DNA from 3 places in the Thalassotalea piscium genome. Region 1 is predicted to be linked to each of the others. Evidence: predicted binding sites of a transcription regulator. Region 1 holds the regulator's gene; each other region holds the start of a gene.
The links. The regulator sigma-54, encoded in region 1, starts transcription at its own class of promoters, with help from an activator protein. The targets are predictions, from matches to a motif close to GTTGGCACGNNNNTNGNNT.

Region 1 (8,316 bases):
TCAGTAGTAATAGTCACTTCTTTACCCTGTGCGCCAGCAAGCAGCATTAATCCCATAATACTGCTCGCGTCAGCATCTTTTCCTGCTAAGGTAACGGTTACTTCAGCATCAAACTTGTGGCTTAATTGCGCTAACTTAGTGGCAGCTCTCGCATGTAAGCCAAGCTTATTAGATATCATTAACTTTTTGTTATATTTGGCCATGAATATTTGTATTTCTTACGTTGTTGATTTATCGATATCGCGATGGCGTGATTGAACATCGGCTCTTTCTTTACGTAAATTGTTTGCTAATAATTCAGCAATAAATACGGAGCGGTGCTTACCACCGGTACAGCCTATTGCAATGGTGACATAACTACGATTATTTCGCTCTAGGTGGGGTAGCCATGTCATAAAAAAGCTGTTTATTTGCCAGACGAATTTAGTCACTATTGGTTGAGATGAAAGGAAATCTTTGACTGGCTGATCTAACCCGGTATAAGTTTTAAGCTCCTTTTCCCAAAAAGGGTTTGGTAAAAAGCGAGCGTCAAATACATAGTCTGCATCTTGAGGTACGCCGTGCTTAAATCCGAATGACTCAAACACAACAACCATAGTGCCAGTTTTTTTACCTAAAATTCGCTCTCTTACCAAATCTGCGAGTTGGTGAGGGGTTAACTGGCTGGTATTTATGTATAAATGAGCGCGACTAGATATAGGCTCTAGTAACTTTTTCTCTAAAATTAGTGCCTGATCTAAGGCAATGTTTTGTCTAATTAATGGGTGTAATCGGCGAGTTTCGCTAAAGCGTTTAATTAAATCAGAGTCATCAGCATCTAAATAAAGAATATTTAGTTCAACAGTTGTGGGCAGGTAATCAAGTATTTCAGAAACGTCAGCTGGGTCGTTAGGTAAGTTTCGAACATCTAAGCTGACTGCGACTGTTTCATAATCATTTATTACGGTATGTGTTAACGCCGGTAGTAAATTTACGGGGATATTGTCAACACAGTAATAGCCTAAATCTTCAAGTACGCGTAGTGCGACACTTTTACCTGAACCTGAGCGACCACTCACAATGGTTAATTTCATTTTTCAGCCTTATTTGGCAAAATGTGTAGCCAATAATAGTGTTTATCTATCAATGGCTATAGTGTTAAAAAATTAACTGGCTTGTTTAATTAAATCAAACATTTCTTGCGCAGTAGTACTCTTTCGAATTTGTTTGCAAAGCTGTTTGTCGGTAAACAGCTCTGCGATATTTTGTAATGTCACTAAATGTTCTTCGCATTGTTGCTCAGGAACAAATAATGCAATAAAAATATCAACAGGTCTATTATCTATCGCGTCGAACTCTATCGGTTGTTCACTAGTGGCAACTATTGCGACAGTTTTGTTTGAATTAGTTAATCGGCCGTGAGGAATGGCTATACCATTACCTATCCCTGTTGAACCCATTTTTTCTCGTGCCATCAAACTTGTTAATAATTCATAAGTTGATGAGTCGTTAAGTTCGTTAGAAGCTGCATCACAGATAACTTCTAGTATTCGCTTTTTACTTGTGGCTTGAACTGCACATAAAGTGCAGTTCAAGCTAAGTAGTTCAAGTAACTTCATGATACCGGTTTACTTAGCTATATTTTATAGCGTTAATGTTGAGTTATTTTGCCTTTATATTTTAATATTTGGCGATCTAGTTTATCGACGAGTCGATCTATTGAAGTATACATATCCGCGTTATCGGCTTTAGCATGTACTTCTGTTCCGCTAAGGTTAACGGTTGCCTCCGCTATTTGACTATTCTTTTCTACTGTTAACACCACGTAAACATTATGAATTTGATCAAAATGTCTTTCTAATTTTGCGAATTTTGTATTTACGCTTTCACGTAATGCCTCGGTAATTTCAACATGATGACCTGTAAGATTAATTTGCATAACATTCAATCCTTATTGTTGCGTTTACTTAAAGTAAACTTTTACGTTGATTAGAAGGGGGAATAGATAAAGACTCTCGGTATTTTGCAATTGTTCTTCGTGCAACATTAATACCCTGCTCTGCGAGTAGTTCAGCCATTTTGCTGTCACTTAGCGGTTTAGCTGGTATTTCTGCAGCCACAAGTTTTTTAATCAATGCTCTAATTGCAGTTGATGAGCACTCGCCACCGTTTTCGGTACTTACATGGCTAGAGAAGAAAAACTTAAGTTCAAATATGCCTCGAGGAGTGTGCATATATTTTTGTGTTGTTACGCGAGAAATTGTAGATTCATGCATATCTACAGCTTCTGCAACATCGTTTAGCACCATGGGGCGCATCGCTTCAGGTCCATGTTCAAAAAAGCCTTGCTGGCGCTGCACGATACAGTTAGACACTTTTAATAACGTGTCGTTGCGGCTCTCTAAACTTTTAATAAACCATTTGGCTTCTTGCAAGTTTGATCTAATAAATTGGCTATCAGTTGAGGACTTCATAGAGCGTGCCATTGAGGCATATTGCTGGTTTACTGACAATTTAGGCGCAGTATCAGGATTGAGCTCAACAACCCAACGACCATTTTTTTTCTCAACGGAAACATCAGGAATAACGTATTGGTCTTCACCTTTAATGACACTGTCACCGGGGCGAGGATCTAATGTTTGAATTAAGCGGATAACCTCACGGAGCTGATCTTCTTTTAAGCGAGTTTTACGCATTAATTGTCGATAATCACGACTACCAAGTAAATCGATATGCTCGCGTAATACTAATTTGCTTTCTTCTAGCCAGGGTGTTGATTTGTCAAATTGATTAAGCTGAATAATTAAACAATCAGAAATGCTACGTGCACCTACACCTATAGGGTCGAACATATTAATCCGTTTAATAACGGCTTCTACTTCATCTAGCTCTAGATCGTCAGCGCCTACACTTTCTAATATTTCTTCAGCTGAAACAGTTAAATAGCCAGCGTCATCAATAGCATCTATGATCGCTGTGGCAATCGCGCGGTCTGTATCAGAGAAGGGAGTTAAGTCCATTTGCCAACGCAGGTGGTCTTGAATTGAATCGACAGTTTCGCCCTGATATGTGTAATCTTCGCTCGCAACACCTACGCCTGTATTTGATACACCGGCACTAAAACTTTCATCCCATGTTGTGTCTATATTTAATTCTTCAGGGATCTCGTTTTTGTCCATTGCCTCAGTAGTGGATATTTCGTCTATCGTTGGTGTAGAGTCTTCACTGCCATCATTATTATCAGTCGTACTTGTTTCAGTTGTAGAGGCAGAAAAAGCATCATCGAAATTATCTGTACTACTTTCCTGATCTGAATTTGAAGATTCATCAACTTCTAATAATGGATTACTGTCTAACGCTTCTTGTATTTCTTGTTGAAGATCCAAGGTCGACAGTTGCAACAATCTTATTGCTTGTTGCAACTGTGGAGTCATTGTAAGTTGTTGTCCAATTCGGAGCTGCAGACTAGGGCGCATCGAAATACTTATGTTCCTTTAATTATTAATAACGTTTATCGCATTAACTAATACTATAGTTTGAATATACTATAGCGTGAATTGCTCACCAAGGTATACATCTCTTACTGTTTGGTTGGCCAGTATTTGATTTGAATCCCCTTCTGCGATCAATTCGCCATGACTTACAATATAAGCGTGTTCACATACATCTAAAGTTTCACGTACATTATGGTCTGTAATTAATATACCAATGCCTCGTTGTTTTAAGTGTAGAATAATTTTTTTAATGTCTCCTACTGAAATAGGGTCAACGCCTGCAAAAGGCTCATCAAGTAAAATAAACTTAGGATCAGCAGCCAAGGCACGGGCAATTTCTACACGACGCCGCTCGCCACCTGAAAGACTCATACCTAAATTGTCTTTTATGTGGTTAATATTGAACTCTTCTAATAAATGTTCAAGCTTTTCTTGACGTTCAATCTCAGAAAGTTCTTTTCGTGTTTGTAAAATGGCCATTATATTGTCGTGTACAGTGAGTTTTCGAAAGATTGAGGCCTCTTGAGGTAAATAACCAATACCTTTTCGTGCGCGTTCGTGCATAGGGAGTAAGGTGATATCTTCATCGTTGAGTATTATACTGCCACTATCATTAGGCACTAACCCTACAATCATGTAAAACGATGTTGTTTTACCTGCGCCATTTGGTCCAAGTAAACCGACAATTTGCCCTTCTTGAACCTGCAAGCTTACATTTTTTACTACTTTACGGCCTTTATAAGCTTTCGCTAAGCTTGTGGCACAAAGAGTTGATATTTCCATAAGTTAATTTTTATCCAACGCTTTGGGTTGTAATACAGTTTTTACTCGATTATTTTCATCACTATCCGCATCGCTATCGGCACTGACTTGTTCCGTGACAAAATTGTAAGTAATTATACTGCCACTGACTTTGCTTCCTTCTTGGCGCAATTCTGCGTTACCAGAAATTACTACGATATTTTGGCTAGGCTGATATTTAATTTCATTAGCTTGTAAGTATATGGGCGTACCGTCATCAAGCTTTTGAGAAAAGGTTGCAGGATTGCCTTTGGCTATATATGTTTTTTCGTCGGTTTCGGTGTCAGTGATCACCTGTACTAAATCAGCTTTGATCCGTAACGTGCCTTGAGTGATCACAACATTATCGATATAGCTAAATATTTTATTTTTTAAATCAGCAGCCTGTCGAGAAGCATCGATATTAATTTCTTTTTTTAAGTCTAATTTGTCAGCATAACTTGTCGAAACTAATGCTGAGCTCATGCCTACTATAATAAGGCTAGTTTTTAATACTTTTAAAAATGGTTTGTACATGTTCAGTCAACGTCATTTGTTTTGTATTTAAGTCTACAATTAGTCCTGAACCATATATGGTGAAGTCTTTCCCTTCAATCATAATAGTTTGCTCAGAACTAATAATATTAGTATTAAGATCTAACTCTAAATACCGACCATGAATTTCTTGTATTAAGCTTGATTGATCTGTTGCCGTTAATGTTACGCGATTTTGTAGCCGTACGCGATTATTACTATATAGAGTCCCTTCATTAGCTTTTAGTTTCCAAGGTGTTTCACTATTTTTTGTAAAAAGGGTGTACTGTGGAAATTCAAAGTGGGTTACAGATAAGTTTGCGTAATGCTCCATACGCTGCGCATCGATAATATATGTTAGCTCACCTTGAGCATTATATATGTCACTATTTAAGGTCTCAGCAATAAAGTCTGGTGTCATTTCATTAGTGATCACTTGTTCTGTTTTTGTTTTTGACTGAAGCCAGTCAACAACGCCATACGCAGCTAATGCTAGAATAAAAAAACAGATGGCGAAGCCGGTTAACCGTGTCATACACTAGCGCCTGTAGCAAAGTGTAAAGTGTTTTGGCTCAACATTATTAAATCGCAACATTCCCTTACCGCACCAAAGCCGCCTCTTATTGTGGTGGTATAGTCGGCAAGGTTCAAAATAGTGGGGTGTGCATCATTAACAGCAATGCTTAAGCCAACATAGGCCATACATTCATAGTCAGGCATATCGTCGCCAATATAAGCCACTTGATTAGGTTTTAATGATAGGGCACTTAACATCTTTTTTAACGCGGGCAACTTATTTTCTTCACCTTGCACTATATGTTTTACATTAAGTGCTGTCATACGGGTCTGAACAATGTTTGATTGTCGGCCAGTGATAACGGCCACGTCAACGCCATTTGCACCTAATGCTTTAATGCCATAACCATCTTTTGTATGAAATGCTTTAAGCTCTTCGCCATCATTACCTAAATAAATGCGTCCATCAGAAAACACACCGTCAATATCACACACAAATAATTTGATATTTATTGCTTTTTCTATAATTGCTTGATTCACTTCACCATAGAGTGTTTTCATTGTATTAAAGTACTCCTGATTTTAGTAAATCGTGCATATTCATTGCACCAATAGGTTGGTTACTTGCATTGACAATAATTAGTCCATTAATTTTCTTATCTTCCATTATTTTTAACGCTTGAGCAGCTAACATTTCTTCGCTAGCTACTTTGGGTTTTTTCGTCATAACGGAATGAATTTGGTCGTGGTGAATATCTACCTTTTCATCAAGTATCCGGCGCAAATCACCATCAGTAAATAAGCCGATTAATTCATTTTTATCATTAACAACAGCAGTCATACCAAGCCCTTTTAAAGACATCTCCATTAATGCGTCGGTAATTTTAGCATCTTGATGCACAACAGGTAATCGATCGCCAGTGTGCATTATATCTGATAAACGCAGTAAAAGGCGCTTGCCTAAACTACCGCCTGGATGAGAGAGTGCAAAGTCATCAGCCGTAAAACCACGTGCGTGCAACAGACTTACTGCGATAGCATCACCCATTACTAAAGCTGCGGTTGTGCTGGAAGTGGGAGCTAAACCCAAAGGACAGGCTTCACGAGAGACTTTTATACAAACATGGGTATCGGAAAGCTTAGCTAGGGTAGAGTCACTATTACCAGTCATGGCTATAAGTTTAGCACCTATACGTTTTAATACTGGGATTATGGCTAAAACTTCACCGGTTTCGCCAGAGTTAGAAATAGTCATAACTACATCATCTTTGGTGATCATACCTAAATCACCATGGCTTGCTTCGCCCGGGTGAACAAAAAACGCAGGAGTGCCCGTACTTGCTAAAGTAGCCGCGATTTTACCACCTACATGGCCAGATTTTCCCATACCAATAACGATGACGCGACCTGTACAGTCAAACATTAACTGGCAGGCTTTAGTAAAACTGTCATCAATAAACTTTGTTAATTCATTTATTGCTTCTTGCTCTATTTGAATAACATTGAGAGCTTGTTGTTTAAAGTTTTTCATAAATTAGTTTAGCCTTAACTGACTACCCTTTTAACTGACTAAATAATAGTACTTGATAAGCAATAAAGGTCATTATTAATACAAAACCTTTTACGCGTGTAATTCTAAAGTTACCGAAACGTCTACTAAAACAAAGAAAGAATAATAACAGGGTAACGCCAAGCATATAAGGTGCATCTCTTAAGGAAACATCATGATCTATGTCACCAGGGGCAATTAAGCCAGCTAATGAGAGTACCGCTAATATATTAAAAATGTTAGAGCCAATAATATTACCAATAGCTAAGTCATCTTCTTTTTTAATAATACTTACAATGCTTGCTGCTAATTCAGGCAAACTGGTACCAATAGCAATAACAGTTAATCCAATCACTAAATCACTTACCCCAAAGGCAGTGGCAATAAACACTGATGAATCAACTAAATATTTAGCACTAAGCGGTAATAATACCATGCCAATAATCAGCCAAAATATGGCATTAGGTGTGGTAGTTACCGGTACATCTTGCTCAGCGCTAGTTAATAAAGCGTCATCAAGCTTTTTTTGTTTGGAGTTACGTAGGGTTATTATTAATAAGGCCATAATATAAACGACAAAACCAATCATTAAAATTAAGCCTTCGATAAAACTAAAGTAATTATCAGCTAGCATAAAGTAAGCTAATGCTGTGATAGCTAATATTAATGGAATTTCTCGCTTTACTGTTGAAGATGAAACAGACAATGGTTGTAGTAATGCAGTTATACCTAATACTAGTGCAATATTTGTAATGTTTGAGCCTATTGCATTACCAATTGCTGTATTTACATTGCCTTGTAGCGAGGCCGTTGTAGAAATCATCATTTCAGGAGCAGAAGAGCCCATTGCTACAATTGTTAAACCAATAATCATAGGCGATATGCCACAATTTCTTGCAAGCGCAGACGCGCCAAAAACAAACTTGTCTGCGCTCCAAACTAAAACGACAAGGGACAATAATAAGATTAATATTTGTACAAGCATTAACAACTCCTAAATTACAGCAAAATTGTCGCTGGTTGTTAGCAAAATAAGATGAATAATTTTAGTAGGCAAAGAAATGTCATTATATGTCAATCTTCAAGAGAATAAAGGGGATATACATTAAAATTTTATTTGTTAATTAAGGCATGTTGAACATTTCTGTATATTTTTGCGGCAGATATTAGGGGTGTTGAACCTTACTGTGCATTTTTACAGCGATTTATTTGGTGTTTATACAAGGCTGAATTAGGTAATGGGGTTGTTCCTCGTAACTCTTTTCATTGAAAACGAAAACTAAGGCTAAGATTAAAGCTAAATAACATTTGCTTACGATTAATCGGACCATTTTACTCGCTGCGTCAGAAAATTATTAATTATCTAATGCAGTAATGTGCTCGCTCAGGTAAAATGGCCTCAGAATTTTAAACATTAACATTGATGTTGCTTAATAATATGTCACAACCATTAGTTGAAATTAA
Region 2 (8,316 bases), 760 kb from region 1:
CCTCGAAGCACCGCGGCTGTATCGCCACGCTCTGCATTATCGGCAAGGTTTACTAACCAACGAGTGAAGTTTTGTACATGTAATAAAGCGCGGCCTGTTAATGTTTGCTCAAGCCCTAATTCAAAGCTTGCAGCAAACATACTAATTTGGCGCATATTCGCATAACTACCAAGCTTTTCTAATGTTGCAGGGCCAATTTCTCTGCGAGGTACATTCACAATACGTAAAAAAGCGTTATCATCATCAGGATTAACCAGAATACGTAAAAAAGCCATCATGTCTTTAATTTCAGCACGAGAAAAGAATGAGGTACCACCACTAATTTTATAAGGGATTCGGTTGGTCATTAGCGCTTTTTCAAGTAAACGCGACTGATGATTACCTCGATATAAAATTGCATAATTGCGAAACTGACTTTTATTCAAAAAGCGATGACCTATTAGCTCCCCAACTACTCGTTCAACTTCATGCTCTTCATTTTTGGTTTGCACAACACGCAACTCAACACCATAGTTAAGCTCACTAAAAAGCGCCTTATCGTAAACATGTGGGTTATTAGCAATTAACACGTTAGCACATTTAAGAATACGGCCACTGGAGCGGTAATTTTGCTCTAGTTTAATTAGTTTCAATTGCGGGTAGTCTTGCCCAAGCAATACTAAGTTTTGGGGCTTAGCACCACGCCAAGAGTATATCGATTGGTCGTCATCACCCACCACAGTAAGCAAACCCGCGTCACCTGTGATTAACTTTACTAATTCATATTGACTAGCATTGGTGTCTTGGTACTCATCTACCAACATGTATTTAATTTTATTACGCCAGCGCTCTCTTACTTCAGCAAAGTTTTTTAATAATAACGTTGGCACTAAAATAAGATCATCAAAATCAAGCGCATTATAAGCTTTCATGTGTTTTTGATAACGGGCATAGCATTCTGCAAAAAGCGATGCATCTGCATCTACAGCCTGTTTTATTGCTTGCTCAGGTAATAATAAGTCATTTTTCCAGCTTGATATCATGTTTTGTAATCGGCTTAATGTATCTTTGTCGCCGTCAAATTCCTCTTGCGTTAACTCCTTAAGTAACGCTAAAGAGTCTTGATCGTCAAACAAGGTAAAGCCCGGCTTATAGCCCAAGGTTTTAATTTCACGGCGAACAATATCTAAGCCTAAAGAATGAAATGTTGACACAGTTAGGCCACGCGCTTGGTCTTTGCCTAACATTTTAATGACACGCTCTTTCATTTCACGCGACGCTTTATTAGTGAAAGTTACCGCCGCAATGTTTCGCGCCTTATAACCGCACTTTTGAATAAGATAAGCAATTTTTTGACAAATAACCCCAGTTTTACCGCTACCTGCACCAGCTAATACCAAGCAAGGACCAGTAACATATTTAACCGCTTCATTTTGTCTAGGATTGAGTTTCATTAAAATTGCACGCCAACAACACATTACATATAAGGCCGACGATTTTACCTTGTTTTAATCATTGGCAAAACAGCTAAAACCTTTACAATAGACATTAATTAACAATGATGGCCATTAAAGATGATTAACAGCAAAAAAATTGAAGATATTGCTAAACAAGTTACTGATGCAATACCACCAGGATTAAAAAACTTAGCTAACGACTTCGAAGAAAAAACGAAAACTGTAATTCAGCGCAAGCTTACTGAGTTAGATGTTATTTCACGCGAAGAATTTGATGTGCAAACACAAGTGTTGTTAAAAACACGCGAAAAGCTAGCAGCATTAGAAGCAAAAGTAACAGAAATTGAAGCCCAAATTGCCAAAAGTGAATAGGCGATTAAAATTAGTATTAATTTTTTAGTTACATTTGAGCTTAACAACTCAAAATCTAAAAGCTGTAAACATTATTTTGATTGGCAACTAATACCAGTTTCACTAACTATGTGATCATTTCTACTAGTTAAAACAACTAACTACTACGTTATTTTTTTATAATTATCTCTACAAGGGTGTAGCCTATGTGGGTAATGTAGGAGCATAATTGCCCTGAACAACTCGTTATAAAATACATACCTTGTATTTGACAGTTTTCACTGCATATAAAATAGATCACTTAATTAATGAAACTGGTATAACTGAATCGAAATATCAAATTAATCAATTAACAGAAACAAAAAAACACCAATCATGACAATTGATGCTTTCTAAATTGATTAACAATAAGCTTTTAAGGCTATTTTTTAAATCGACGAGAAGCTAGACCAATCATGCCTAGTGCTAAAATAGCAAATGTCGAAGGCTCAGGTACAGATATAGAGCCAACTTCTACTGCAGCATACTTAATTGTACCACCAGCTGTTAAATACTCACCAAAACCGTTGCCAAAGAACGTTACTGTAGTAAATGTAGCTGAATCATCAATCGCGCCAACGAAAAATGCATCGCCAGAATTACCGCCAGCGGCAGTTGCTGGATTGTCAGTTGCTTGAGTAGCACTTGCAACTTTAATTGCTGTGCCTCCGTCAAAACTAATAAATAATTCAGAAGGTAAGAAACAACATGTTGCCCAGTCTCCAACTTCAAAGCCTAACGCATTAATTGCGTTATCAAAAGTAAATGTAATGCCAGAACCAGCACCATTGTCATTAGCATCATTCGGGTTAATACCAATCATTTGGCCTGTAGCATTATCTGTAGAAGCAGGATCTATACCTTTATTTGCACCGTTAGTTGTAGTGATTACGAAGTCACCAATATCCCAAGAATTACCATAAGATAGATTTGCTAAAGTTACGGAGCTAACAACTCCACCACTGCTTATTACTGTTGTATCAAATTGATTATGGCCATTAGCGATTGTGTCATAGTAATCTATGATTGTGGCGCTAGATGAACCAGCAACAAATAATAAAGATAAAGATAAGGTTTTGATTGCTTTATTTAGCATAATAGTTTATTCCATTAGTGTATTAAGACTTCAGGCAAAGCAAAAATTATACCAAGCGATTAATAACCCACAATTTCAACACGATAGATTATAAATTCCTAATACAGAAATAATTAAGTGTAAATAAACCTGACACTCAATTTACATAATAATACAACGCAAAGAAGAGGTAAGTGCTCAATATTATGGTAATGAAATACTAGCAATATACATGTCCTTAGTGTCTTCATTGGTGTTTCACACAAGCCATTAATGTTGGGACTTTGAACCTGTGATAAAATCTACACAATCTCAAAAATTAAGGCGCGAAATAGCTAATAGCTCAAGGGGTTAACGTTAAGAGATTTCTTTCTATTTGCCACACAAGCAGGCTAAAGCTCTTTTTTCATAATTCCTGCAAATTCAGAACCACCTTCAAGTTCACGAAAATCTACATTTACAAGTTCCCAGCCTTCAGCACCAAGCTTATTAAGGTATGCCTCTATATCTTCGCGTTTTCTACCTTTAAACATGCCTGCGCTTTCTACATCACGGGTGTCTATCATTTTATAAGTAAATTTTTTCATAATAATATCCTATGTCAATAAGTCTAACATCATACTAAATTAATCAATATAACTGATGGGCTAAAGCCCAACCTACAAATAATTGATGTTTTCTAGGTCGGCGTTTACGTCGTCAAAACGTTACCCTTAACTCTTCAATATAACTTGATGGGCTAAAGCCCAACCTACAAATAATTGATGTTTTCTAGGTCGGCGTTTACGTCGTCAAAACGTTACCCTTAACTCTTCAATATAACTTGATGGGCTAAAGCCCAACCTACAAATAATTGATGTTTTCTAGGTCGGCGTTTACGTCGTCAAATCGTTACCCTTAACTCTTCAATATAACTTGATGGGCTAAAGCCCAACCTACAAATAATTGATGTTTTCTAGGTCGGCGTTTATGTCGTCAAAACGTTACCCTTAACTCTTCAATATAACTTGATGGGCTAAAGCCCTATCTACAAATAATTGATGTTTTGTAGGTCGGCGTTTACGCCGTCAAATCGTTACCCCTTAACTCTTCAATATAACTTGATGGGCTAAAGCCCAACCTACAAATAATTGATGTTTTCTAGGTCGGCGTTTATGTCGTCAAAACGTTACCCTTAACTCTTCAATATAACTTGATGGGCTAAAGCCCAACCTACAAATAATTGATGTTTTGTAGGTCGGCGTTTACGCCGTCAAATCGTTATCCTTAACTCTTCAATATAACTTGATGGGCTACCAACCTACAGGTGAACAGTAGTATTTATTGACTACCTTTATTTCTCTTTCATATTCCATAAAATATCTTGGCCATTACCCATTACTGTTGATGGTAATTTTCCGTCCCATTGCTGTGCTTTTACATAATCTACAAGCAACTCGCTATTTTTAAGAGATTCTGCTTTTTTCATCATAGATTCGGCTTCAGCTAAACCTTTTAACTTAATTGCTTCAGCTTCCGCTTTTGCTTCTGTGGTAATGGCATAAGCTGAACCATCGGCTCTTGCTTTTTCAGCGTCACGCTTTGCTTCTGCGGTATTAACTTCTCGTTGAGCTTCTAACTTTTGACGCTCTAAACGATGCATTTCTGCAGCCGCTAAATTTTTCTCTGTTTGTTTCGTCTCAATGCTTTGTAAATACTTAGCGGGTAGTACCAAATTTTCAATTTGTACGCTGTCAAGCTTCACTGGAAAATCAATCATTTCCGAAAGTAATGTTTCTTCAATTTTTTGAATAACTTGGCCACGGTTTTGAATAATTTTTTCTGCCTTAAAGCGTGCTAATGCATCTTTGGTAGCAGAGCGTAAACGCGGATCTAAAATTCTATTTTCAAATTGATCTAAGCCACCATAATTTTTATATAACTCGAATGCTTCTGGACGGATAACGGTCCAGTTTACCGAGACTTCAGCTGTTACAGGCATCTGTTCATAAGTAGAGGCTTTTAAGTTTTCACTGTTTTTTCTTGTTCTAATTTCTAGCTCTTCTACCGTATCTGCAAAAGGAACCTTTGTGTGTAACCCCGGATTCACCTGTGTAGTTGCCTCACCAAAACGTTTAACAATACCTACATGACCTTCATCAATGGTATAGAATATTTGCCAACCGATAATAATCACAGCTATTGCAACACCCGCTTTCCAAATGTGCTTAGTTACTTTTGTTGTATTAATGTTAGTTGTTGAATTGCTTAAACCATTATTCATTATTATTACTCCTTTGGTTTAGTTAATGCGGACATAATATGTCATCTAGACATATTATGTCAAGATTTTGAGTGCTATTAAATGTACATGGGCTGTAGTTTTTTATAGGTAATTGAGCGCCATAGCCATTCCATAGGCCCAAAACGGAAACGTGCTAGCCACCAACGTGAAGCCAGCATTTGAAACACTATTATTACTAATACGATCAGTACTTGCGTGCTTCGCGATACCAAACCAAACTGGCCCCCGGCATAACCATAAAATATCGAGGTTAATATGACTGAATGCATTAAGTAATTGGTTAGTGCCATTTTGCCCATTGGCGCAAACTTAGCCAAACGACTATGCCACTTTTCATCTGCTAACATACAAATAACTAGGCCTAAATAGCCCGCAGTTAAAATATACTGACCAACAAAAAAGATCATTTCACCTATTGAAGTAATCACCATTGAGATTTCTGCGGATGGCTGTTGCAATAGTAAAACCCCTGCAACATTTAGAAAAACACCTAACGGTAAGCCGATATTTCTCATTAGGGTGTACATCGGCATATAGTCTTTATAGTTAATGATCCGCTTAGAGGCGACAAACCAAAAGCCTAAAATAAAAATAGGGATCAACATGGCAAAGGCAAATAGTGGTGAGAAGGGCAGCATAAATGCTAAAAACTCAAGACGATATTGAGTTGCTTGCCAATAGCTACCTTCAGTAAACGCCACAGTTTCTTTTTCTTCATTTTCTATGGCGTCTCGTTGGTAAGCTACCTGTTCTTTTATTTTTTCTTCTACTGGAGTGAGTTCACTAGCTTTGCTGTCATTATTTAACGATGGGTTATCTTCAATTGACTCTTCTGTGATTAATTCTAATGCCTCTTGGGGCAATTCAAGTTGCATCGCCACAGCTATGGCTATTTCTTGCTCTTCGTCCCAAGTAGCAAGCGTGCTTTTATGATCCATAAACACACCTGCTCCTATGCCACCAACAATTGAAAAAAAGATGGGAAGAAATAACCAAATGGCTGCAAGCTTTAAATATGAACGAGGGTTGTCATATTGCTGAAAGTTGGGTTTTTGTAGTATATAAACCCACAGTAAAAGCATTAATCCGGCAAGTGCATAGTCATGTAAAATATCACCGCCCCATAAAAACACCATGTGAATGATACCCAACACCCACAAGGCAATCATTCTTCGGGTAAACCAAGCCCCAAAAGGGCGGCCAACTTCTTTCGCTCGCAAAAGCATTACGGCAAACCCCATACCAAATAACAAAGCAAAAAGTTTGTAAAACTTACCTTCAACAAAACACCTTATTAGCCAACCTGCTGCATGGTCTATGCCTGTTAAAGAGTGATCAAAACCAATTAAGTTAGTTAGCGGACGGTTAAACCATTCTATATTCATTAATAAAATGCCTACTAGCGCTATCCCTCTGAGAATATCTAGGGCATCTATTCGTTTTGATTGTGCAATAGGCGTTAATACCGCTACTTTTTCAGTATTCTGTTGCTTTCCTTGGGCGTCTTCCATTATTTTTCCATTTTTTATTCGCTGCCGTCTTTATACCGTTAAAGCGTAAATAAAACTATGAAAAATTAATTGTTAGATGTGGGTGATTGTTAATTTTGGCTAGGCTTCTTGGTGTGCTCTGCAAATTTGTAATGACGCTTCTTCGGTTATTACTTCTTCAAAGTGAGTACATTTTGCAGGAATTCCAGGCTTGTAGTGTATACAAGTAAAGCATTGCCCGAATGACTGCGGCACATCTTTACTATTAATTTGATGTTGTATTGCATTAAGGCTTCGAATTAATGCGTTTTCGTTAGTGTTACTCAGATTAGTAATAGCCATGTGTAGTTGTGACTGCTCAGTCAATTGGCTAAGAATATGCTTACCAATTGTTGTTACTTTAATATGTAATACTCTTTTGTCTTCAGGGCATATCGTTTTATGAACTAAGGCTTTGCGCTCAAGTACTTTTATCGACTGAGAAATGGTTCCTTTGGTATGTCCTAAATATTCAGAGACTGAAATGGCATTGTCTGAGTGTTTATTTGCCATAGATAAGTACCGCAAAGCGTCAAGTTGTACTGGCTGCAAACCAAATTCAGCTAACGCTTTTCGCTTTTCATTAACTAACGTATTAGATAGGCGATCAATTAGTAAGTATAAGTTTTTCATGTAAATTCCGCATAGTGTTGCGTCAAAACGATAAATAGGAACTATAATACCAGTTTCATTAATTAAGTGATCTATTTTATACGCAGTGAAAACAGTCAAATACAAGGCGTTTATTTTTATAACTAGTTGTTCTAATTATAAAATAAATAACGCAGTAGTTGACTGCTTTAGCCAGTAGAAATGATCACATAGTTAGTGAGATTGGTATAATTACTGTAGCTTAATTTTGTAATTTTTAAAGGTCAAAATCAAAGTTGTGCAAAACAGGCATTTACACAACTTATCGTTTGAGAGAGATTACTATTATTACGTAAGAAAAGCTTGGTAAGCTTGGTTATCTGTTTCTTCTTGCCATTCGTAGCCTAAGTCTTGTAAGTGATCAAAGAAGGCTGCTTGCACCGCTTCAGTGACTTCAAAACCTGCAAGCACCTGCCCAAATGCCGCGCCATGATTACGATAATGAAATAACGATATATTCCAATGTTCGCCCAAGGTATCAAGAAATTTTTCTAATGCACCTGGATATTCTGGAAATTGAAAGCGAAATATACGCTCTTGAAGCGGAAGCGCATGCTTACCACCAATCATGTATCGGACATGTAATTTAGCAAGTTCATTTTCAGTAAAGTCGCTTACTTGATAGCTTTTCTGCTGTAACAACTGCGTAAGCTGATGCCTTTCTTCACCGTTAGTAACTCTAACACCAACAAAGATATTTGCTTGGTTGTTATCGCTATCGCGCTTATCAACATAACGGTAATTAAACTCGGTGATCACTCGTCCTTCAAGCGCATGGCAAAAGCGCCTAAAACTCCCTTTTTCTTCTGGAATAGTAACGGCTAAAACGGCTTCTTTTTGCTCACCCAATTCACAGCGTTCTGACACATAGCGCAAGGTATGAAAGTTCATATTTGCACCAGACAATATTGCTACTAAAGACTCATCGCCTTTACTGGTTTGGCAATACTT
Region 3 (8,316 bases), 130 kb from region 1:
CTACCCATTGAAGAAACAGTAATATCTATGGTTTGCCCTGGCTTACTAAATGCAGGAAGCTCGGCATGAACAGCGACTGCTGCCACATTTTTAATTTTCGGCTTTAGGTTTGCAGGCATTGTAATACCGAAGTTACTTAACATAGTTTTAAAGCTTTGCTCTGTAAATGGGCTTTGCTCGCCGGTACCTGGTAGACCAACAACAAGTCCGTAACCAATTAGTTGGTTCGCTCTCACACCTGCTACATCGGCAAGATCTTTAATACGTTGCCCATTAGCTAATTGACTCGTTAGCAATAAGCATGTACCAATAAGTATACTATTAAATAATTTCATCTTATTACCTACCTCATAGCACACTTAAAGTGGCCACCAAGAGCTGTTGAAAAATTTTGATAACCAACCTTGCTCATTAACCTCAGCAAAGCTACCAGTACCAGAATATTGAATACGTGCATTAGCTACTTTATTAGACACTATGGTGTTATTCGAGCTAATATCTTGTGCTCTAATAATGCCCGTTAAGCGAATGTATTCATCACCGCTATTTAGGGTCATCCATTTTTCGCCGCGGATCATCAGGTTACCGTTTGGAAGCACCCTTAAAACATGCACTGAAATATTACCGCTTAAGCTATTGCCTTGATCGGCTTTAGAATCACCTTTAAAATTCGAGCTTTGATTTAGACCAAACTGAATAGCATCATCTTTAAAATTAATCGCGGCACCGCCTAAACCAATGATAGGGTCTAAATTCGCTGAATTATCTTTTTTCAATTCTGTTTTAGCATTTTTCTTCGCTTGCGTACTTTCATTCAAAATAACTGAAATAATATCGCCAACTCGATGGGCTTTAGAGTCAGAATAAATATTATTAACATAGTTAGGTTTAAATAAAGATCCTGTAGGTATAATCGACTCTTCTTCCATTTCAGGTAAAATTGGCGCAAAATCAGGATCATTCGGTAGTATTTGTGCCTGTTCTGTACTTGCACACCCCGTTAACGTCATCCATACGATTATTACTAATATTGTATATTTCATTTGACGCTCCTCAACTCTTTAAAGTTGCTGATTGATATAACTAAGCATTTGGTCAACCGCTGAAATAACCTTAGAGTTCATTTCATACACCCGTTGACTTTCAATTAGGTTTACCAACTCTTCTGTTGTATTTACATTAGAAGTTTCCAACATGCCTTGTTGCAGCATGCCAAAACCTTCTAAACCAGGTATCCCTTCTTGTGGTGCGCCACTTACCGCTGACTCTACATACAAATTCTGACCGACCGGCTGTAAACCTGTTGGGTTAACGAAGTTGATGGTATTAATTTGACCTACAACTGCCGGTTCAGGCTGCCCCGCTAAACTAACTGAGACCTCACCATCTTGTGAAATAGTGACTTGCTGAGCATCTTCAGGAATGGTTATTTGTGGTTGCAGCATATAGCCTGCACCTGAAGTAACCATGTTACCTTCTGCGTCACGAGTAAATTGACCATTTCTAGAATACGCTGAAGTACCATCTGGCATCAAAATCTCAAAGAAACCGTCCCCTTGGATTGATAAATCTAATGCGTTATCAGTGGTTAATACATCACCTTGTGAATGGATTTTTTGTGTAGCTACCACTTTTGTACCTGTACCTAACATTAGTCCTGACGGTAGTGCAGTATCTTGTGCACTTCGGCCACCCGGTTGGTTAATATTTTGATAAAGTAAATCTTCAAAAACAGCCCTACTTTTTTTAAAGCCTATCGTACTAGCATTGGCTAGATTGTTAGAAATTACCGCAATATCTTTGGTTTGCGCATCTAAGCCTGTTTTACTGATCCATAATGCTGGGTTCATAAGTCACCTCAATAATTAGTTTAGAAAGCTCGCAACAATGACCCAGCAGCTGAGTCATTTTCTTCGGCGGTTTTCATAAGTTTTAATTGCATTTCAAACTGACGCTGTAAAGCGATCATGTCAGTCACCTCACCAATAGGGTTTACGTTACTCGATTCTAGTGCACCACTCACCACACCTACGTTAATGTCAGCTTCAGCTATTGCTCCGCTTTTAAGCCTAAATAAACCGTCATTTCCTTTAGCCATTAAACGATTATCAGGATTCACTAACTTAATACGGCCAACTTCTTCTTGAACTGTAGCTGGCGCGCCTTCGGGGCGGACTGTAATAGTTCCGTCGCGTGAAATAGTGATATTATTAACAGGTAACGGAATGGTTATTGGCCCGTTCTCACCAATAACTGGATGACCATTACTGGTTTCTAACATACCTTCTGGTGATAATTTTAATTGCCCAAATCGTGTATAAGCTTCGTCATCATTACCTACTTGCCCTAACTGCTGAGCATTTTGATTTCCAGTATTGGGTGATGGACCTGCAGCTTGAACCGCAATCCAGCCATTACCTTCTACTGCTATGTCTAAATCTCTGCCTGTTGTTAAAAGTGCACCACTGTCAAAGTTTTGGCTGGCGCGCTCAGTCATTGAAAACACTCGCGAAGGTAACCCTTCACCAAATGCTTGCATTGCTCGAGCCTGTGCCATGTCCTGCTTAAAGCCAGTAGTTTTAGCGTTTGCTAAATTATTGGCATTCACCGATAAGGCATGCATATTTTGTTTAGCACCACTCATAGCGATATAAAGCAACTTATCCATAATGAATCCTAACAATCAATAATTAATATATTGATAAATGCAATTTAGGTGCCAATTAAGTTTGTAGAAATAGTTAATGAGTGTAAATAGGGAGGTTATACGCCATAGCAAATAAAAAAGCCCCTGCAACTCTGTTACAGGGGCTTACTATTTTAAAGCGGTTATTAACGAATTTGTAAAATTGTTTGGTTAAGGGTGTTATTTACTTCAAGTGCTCGCGAATTTGCTTGGAAATTACGCTGCGCTGAAATAAGGTCAATTAATTCGGTAGTTAAGTTTACGTTTGACTGCTCTAACGCAGATGAGTTAATTGAACCAAAAGTACCCGATCCTGCTTCACCTGCTAATGCTTCACCAGAATTAATACTTGATTTCCACGAGGTATTACCTATTTGCTTTAACCCCTGCTCATTAGCAAAGTTAACTAACGCGATGCGCGATAATGGTGAAGATGTGCCATTACTGTAGGTTGCACGTAATAAGCCATCGATACCAATATCGATACCGGTTAAACGACCTACCGCTAAACCATCTTGCTCTAACGCCGTTACTTCAAAATTAGAAGCAAATTGTGTTGGTTCATTAGGGTTTGGCTGTAAAGGATCTAAATTAAAATCTATTTTTACATCTTGAGTTGGATCTGCACCATTTGCCAAAATACCTGCGCCTAATGCAGCTGTTTTAATTCCGCCATTTGCGGGGGTTGGTACTTGACTAACAAAATCACCTGAGCTATTGAACCTTAGTTTAGCACCACTTACACCAGCAGGAGATAATGGTCCAATAACATCACCACCAAGGATACCTGTCGGTGTATTAGTATTATCAACAATATCTACTGGCGTGCCATCTACACTCGTGAAAACAAACCATTCGTTAGGATTTGTTGCGGGGTCATCTTTAACAAAGTAATACGTCATAATATGACTATCACCCAGTGAATCAAAGATATTGACCGAAGTAGAATAGTTAAAGGTTAACGGATCACTTGGATCGAAATTTGTTGGTGCAGAAGTAAGATATGAGTCACCTGCAGGCAAGTTCATACGAATATCAACTTCTGCCGTTTTTTGTGGCGCACCTGAGGCAGTAGGTATTCTAATGGGTTCTGTAGTACTTAAGCTTACTGAGGCAGAAGTTCCGTCTGCGTTTACAGGAAAACCAAGTAAGTGTTCGCCATTAGAGTTAACCACAAAATTACTATCGTTTAATTTAAACTGGCCTGCTCGGGTATAAGTTGTTTCTAAACTGCCTAATTCAGGTACAACAGCAAAGAAACCGTTACCTGTGATTGCTAAATCAAGTGAGTTTTGCGTAAACTGAATACTGCCTTGTGAAAACTGTTGGGCAACATCAGCAGTTAAAACACCGTCGCCTACTTTGGTTTTACCTGATGATAAAAGTGACGATGCATACACATCAACAAATTCGGCACGCGACTCTTTAAAGCCTACAGTATTAACGTTCGCGATATTATTTGATGAAACATCTAAATCTTTTTGTGCTGCGTTTAATCCGCTTAATGCTATATTAAATGACATAATTACACCTCTATAAAATTCTGTTCTTTAACCATGATAATAAATCACGATAATTAACTAAGTTACCACCTAGCCTTCTGAAACCTCTACCACATCTGATAATGCCATTGATGTGCCACCATTAAGGTTTAATAAAATTTTTCCACCCGCACCTGCTAACGTTACGCTATCAACTTTGCGATAAGTCATTGCGGTAAGCTCTGATGCTTGGCCATCTACTAAGCCACCAATTCTAAAGCGGTATGCACCTGCAGCTGCCGGTTGACCGTCTGACGCCATACCATCCCAAGTAAAGGTTGACTCACCGGCTGGTACGCTACCAACTGGTACCGTTTGTATAATTTCACCCGCAACGTTTTCAACATAAATATTAACGTTACTTGCAGGCTCATCAGTCACTAACTTTCCTCTAACGTTATCACCTGAATTCATGCCAAAAACATTATCATCAACCAAGACGCTACGTCCCACTAATGAAGATGCTTGTAACGCCTGACTTGATGTCATTGAGTCGGCAAACTTGGTGAACTGATCATTAAGCGCCTGCACACCGTCTGTAGTTGAGAATGCCGTCATCTGCGAGATCATTTCATTATTATCAACCGGTTTGGTTGGGTCTTGGTGCGCTAGCTCTTTGGTCATTAACGCAAAGAAGTCAGCTTGCGTTAACATGCCTCGATTTTGCTCAGCTTCTTTTATCGGCTCTTTCTGCCAATGCAAACCGTCTAGTGGATTACTACCTGATACAGAACTCATAATAACTCCTACTTAGCGTTTAACGCTGGCCTAATAATAAAGTTTTATTCAACATGTTTTTTGCAGATTCTGCTAGTTGAATATTGGTTTGATATGACCGTGAAGCTGAGATCATATTGGTCATTTCTTCAATTACATTGACATTAGGCTTATAGATATAGCCATCTTTATCAGACATAGGATGATTAGGTGCATATTCTACGTTCAGCGGTTTGTCACTTTCGACAATGCCAAGTACTTGTACACTAACCGACTCATCTTGGCCACTAGCGGCAGCTTTTTGCATTTGAGCGGCAAATACTGGATGACGAGCTCGGTAAGTTTGGTCGATACTGCTACTAACGCTATCAGCATTAGCAATATTACTTGCGGTAGTATTAAGACGAATAGATTGAGCGCTCATACCGCTGCCGGATATATCGAATACATTAAAAAGGCTCATTTTTTATTGCCCTCCAGTGATTGCTTTCCTCAATCCCTTAATTTTGCCATTAAGAAATTGAAGGCTTGCTTGATAATTCATTGAATTTTCTAGATACAAGTTTCGTTCCACTTGTACATTTACCGTGTTACCGTCGCCAGTATCTGGTTGATCTGGCACACGATAATCAACACCATTGTTTATTGTGGTGCGTACATCAAAGTGTTTTTCGTGGGTACGTGACATGCCGCTTTGTTGCTTACTTGCCGCTTGAGCTAGTGCCGCTTTAAAGTCCATACCTTTGGCTTTATAACCAGGCGTATCAGCATTAGCAATATTACTTGCAATCACTTCTGCATTTTTTGCACGTAGTTTTAAGCTGTCAGGATGAATACCAAACGCTTTATCAAAACTTATCGCCATAAAAAAATACCTCCAAATCAATGGAAATAATCATTCAATATTTATGCCAAGGTGTTTTAGAAGTGCTTAAGATTTTTTTTGATAGATGATACCAGGGTTACAACGTACCATATCGAAGTTTTGATTAAGTCCAGATAAAGATTCTGATGCGCCAAGAAATAAATATCCATTTTTGTTAAGCACTCCATGGATTTGCGTTAAAATTTTAGATTTTATTTCAGGAGCAAAATAAATGAGCACATTACGACAAAATACAAGATCATAACGCCCCATTAAACTGTAACTATTTAATAAATTAATCTGTCGAAAACTCACCATTTTTTTGACATGATCTTTGACTTTCATCATACCGTTATCACCAGCTTCAAAAAATTGTCGTTTACGCTCAGCTGATAGCCCTCTAGATAAGGCTAAAGAATCATAGTGGGCATACTTACAATGTTCTAACATGGTGTTTGAAATATCTGTACCAACAATTTGCACTCCCCCCGAAAAAGCGCCCGGATTAGATTGCATATACTCAAGTATGGTCATGGCGATTGAATAAGGTTCTTGCCCAGAGGAGCTCGCTGCAGACCATATTTTTAATGGTGTTTTTTGTTTTGAAAATTCAGGTAACAGTTTGTTTTTTAATAATGCAAAAGGGTAATCATCACGAAACCATAATGTTTCATTTGTTGTCATAGCATCAATAACAGCGGCACGCAATTGCCGCTCCGTTGGGCTTAATGTTAATGTTACTAACATGCCTAACGAATCAACATTAAATTTAGCCATTAGCGGAGCTAAACGACTCTTTACGAGATATTGTTTGTTGTTTCCAAGCACAATACCGCATTGTTGCTCAAGAAATTCTCGAAACTGATGATAACTTTTATCGTCCAGTTCTCTTGCTGACACTATATGTTACTACCTTATTAATGTGTGACGTTTCTGAAAGCCACTAGGGTCTATATGATCTTTCACGGTTTTTTTTGTAACAGTTTGTTTGGTATTTGTACAAGACGTGGTCTGTTTCGTAGGGCTTTTCCCCGTAATCAGACGTCAACCTAGTAGAAATGACAAACAAATTTTGCCCTTTGGGTTCTTCTAAACACTCCCTTAGCCGTGTTGTTAGAAATTTACATAGAACATCTATGCTACATGACTAGCGCCTTGCTCAGAAAGTGTTTAGATTGAACAAAATTCAAGCTCGAAAGTTCAACAGATCCTAACTTAGTTGGCAATTTCATCTGCTTTAAGCCATTTTTTTACTGCCGTTGCTAATTCATCAGGATGAAATTTTGGTATAAAATCTTCAGCGCCTACTTTTTCTACCATCGCATTGTTAAATACACCACTCAGTGATGTATGCAAAATAACGGGCATTTTTCTTAGCCTTTCATTACTTTTAATTTCTGCAGTTAAGGTATACCCATCCATTTCTGGCATTTCAATATCAGAAATCAATAATGCGACTTTTTCACAAATAGAATGAGTGCAAGTTTCATCAACTTTTTTAAGTTGGTCAAGCGCATCTTGTCCATTTTTAGCTAACATCATTGTTAAACCTAAAGGCTCTAACGCCCTTTTAACCTGATTACGAGCTACTGTAGAGTCATCAGCAATCATAATTACACGCTCGCCAATACTCTCCCCTACTGTAAGGTCGGCGACCCCTTCACTAAGGTCAGTTGAAACAGGATTGATTTCATTCAAGATTTTTTCAACATCTAAAATAGAGACCATTTCATTATCAATTTCGGTGACGGCTGTCAGATAGCTAGATTTACCAGCGCCCTCTGGTGGTGGCATAATATCTTGCCAACTTAAGGTAACAATACGCTCAACGCCAGCAACTAAGAAACCTTGCACACTTCGATTATATTCAGCAATAATGACAAACGCTGTAGTCAAGTCAGTTATTTCTCTACCGCCAGTTGCTTTACTAAGATCTATAACTGAAATAGTTTGACCACGAATATGGGCAACGCCTTTTATAAATTCATCTTGCTTTGGTAGATTAGTTAAACGCGGACAAGGCATTACTTCTCTAACTTTAAATACGTTTATACCAAAACGCTGTCGTCCAACCAATTTGAACAACAAGAGCTCTAATCTATTTTGACCAACTAATTGTGTGCGTTGGTTAACTGAATCTAAAATACCTGCCATATAAACCTCTTTGGATATTGTGCTATCAATAACAGGCACAGTTCTTGATAGTACAATACTATAAACAACTAAGTGCCTTTTTTTTGACACTTAGATAATCAATATAAACGTCTAATGTTAATCATAGACGAGTATTTCAATTTCCCTAGTGTTAGATTATAAAAAATATGAGCAAATTAACGATTTTTATCACAATTTTATTCATTAGCCTGTGCCACTGTGCTTTGGTGACAGCACAAAACTATGACAGTGAAATTATAAAAAACCTAGCTAAGGCTTATGTAGAAAAAAATATAACCGCTCCCAAAAGGGGAAAAATGGTAATAACACCCGCAGATATTGATCCACGAATA

Region 2: a site for sigma-54 is predicted at 2,960-2,978, ahead of QUD79_RS16650 (PEP-CTERM sorting domain-containing protein). Genes of this name have one in related genera too.
Region 3: a site for sigma-54 is predicted at 2,706-2,724, ahead of QUD79_RS03075 (flagellar basal body rod protein FlgF). Genes of this name have one in related genera too.

The regions. Positions count from the first base shown of each region.
Region 1 covers NZ_AP027362.1:588,858-597,173, forward strand. The annotation lists gene QUD79_RS02500 (HPr family phosphocarrier protein) at 1-203, opposite strand, end outside; gene rapZ (RNase adapter RapZ) at 219-1,073, opposite strand; gene ptsN (PTS IIA-like nitrogen regulatory protein PtsN) at 1,146-1,598, opposite strand; gene hpf (ribosome hibernation promoting factor) at 1,631-1,918, opposite strand; gene QUD79_RS02520 (RNA polymerase factor sigma-54) at 1,947-3,455, opposite strand; gene lptB (LPS export ABC transporter ATP-binding protein) at 3,525-4,250, opposite strand; gene lptA (lipopolysaccharide transport periplasmic protein LptA) at 4,260-4,739, opposite strand; gene lptC (LPS export ABC transporter periplasmic protein LptC) at 4,756-5,322, opposite strand; gene kdsC (3-deoxy-manno-octulosonate-8-phosphatase KdsC) at 5,319-5,864, opposite strand; gene QUD79_RS02545 (KpsF/GutQ family sugar-phosphate isomerase) at 5,869-6,834, opposite strand; gene QUD79_RS02550 (calcium/sodium antiporter) at 6,857-7,837, opposite strand; gene mlaF (phospholipid ABC transporter ATP-binding protein MlaF) at 8,291-8,316, shown strand, end outside.
Region 2 covers NZ_AP027362.1:3,734,153-3,742,468, forward strand. The annotation lists gene rep (DNA helicase Rep) at 1-1,433, opposite strand, end outside; gene ubiK (ubiquinone biosynthesis accessory factor UbiK) at 1,554-1,808, shown strand; gene QUD79_RS16650 (PEP-CTERM sorting domain-containing protein) at 2,209-2,922, opposite strand; gene QUD79_RS16655 (DUF4177 domain-containing protein) at 3,294-3,488, opposite strand; gene QUD79_RS16660 (prohibitin family protein) at 4,235-5,164, opposite strand; gene QUD79_RS16665 (DUF418 domain-containing protein) at 5,242-6,696, opposite strand; gene QUD79_RS16670 (MarR family winged helix-turn-helix transcriptional regulator) at 6,796-7,347, opposite strand; gene ilvA (threonine ammonia-lyase, biosynthetic) at 7,654-8,316, opposite strand, start outside.
Region 3 covers NZ_AP027362.1:714,134-722,449, reverse strand. The annotation lists gene QUD79_RS03090 (flagellar basal body P-ring protein FlgI) at 1-335, opposite strand, end outside; gene flgH (flagellar basal body L-ring protein FlgH) at 360-1,043, opposite strand; gene flgG (flagellar basal-body rod protein FlgG) at 1,062-1,850, opposite strand; gene QUD79_RS03075 (flagellar basal body rod protein FlgF) at 1,871-2,668, opposite strand; gene flgE (flagellar hook protein FlgE) at 2,833-4,209, opposite strand; gene QUD79_RS03065 (flagellar hook assembly protein FlgD) at 4,279-4,965, opposite strand; gene flgC (flagellar basal body rod protein FlgC) at 4,985-5,407, opposite strand; gene flgB (flagellar basal body rod protein FlgB) at 5,411-5,809, opposite strand; gene QUD79_RS03050 (CheR family methyltransferase) at 5,876-6,709, opposite strand; gene QUD79_RS03045 (chemotaxis protein) at 7,025-7,963, opposite strand; gene flgA (flagellar basal body P-ring formation chaperone FlgA) at 8,131-8,316, shown strand, end outside.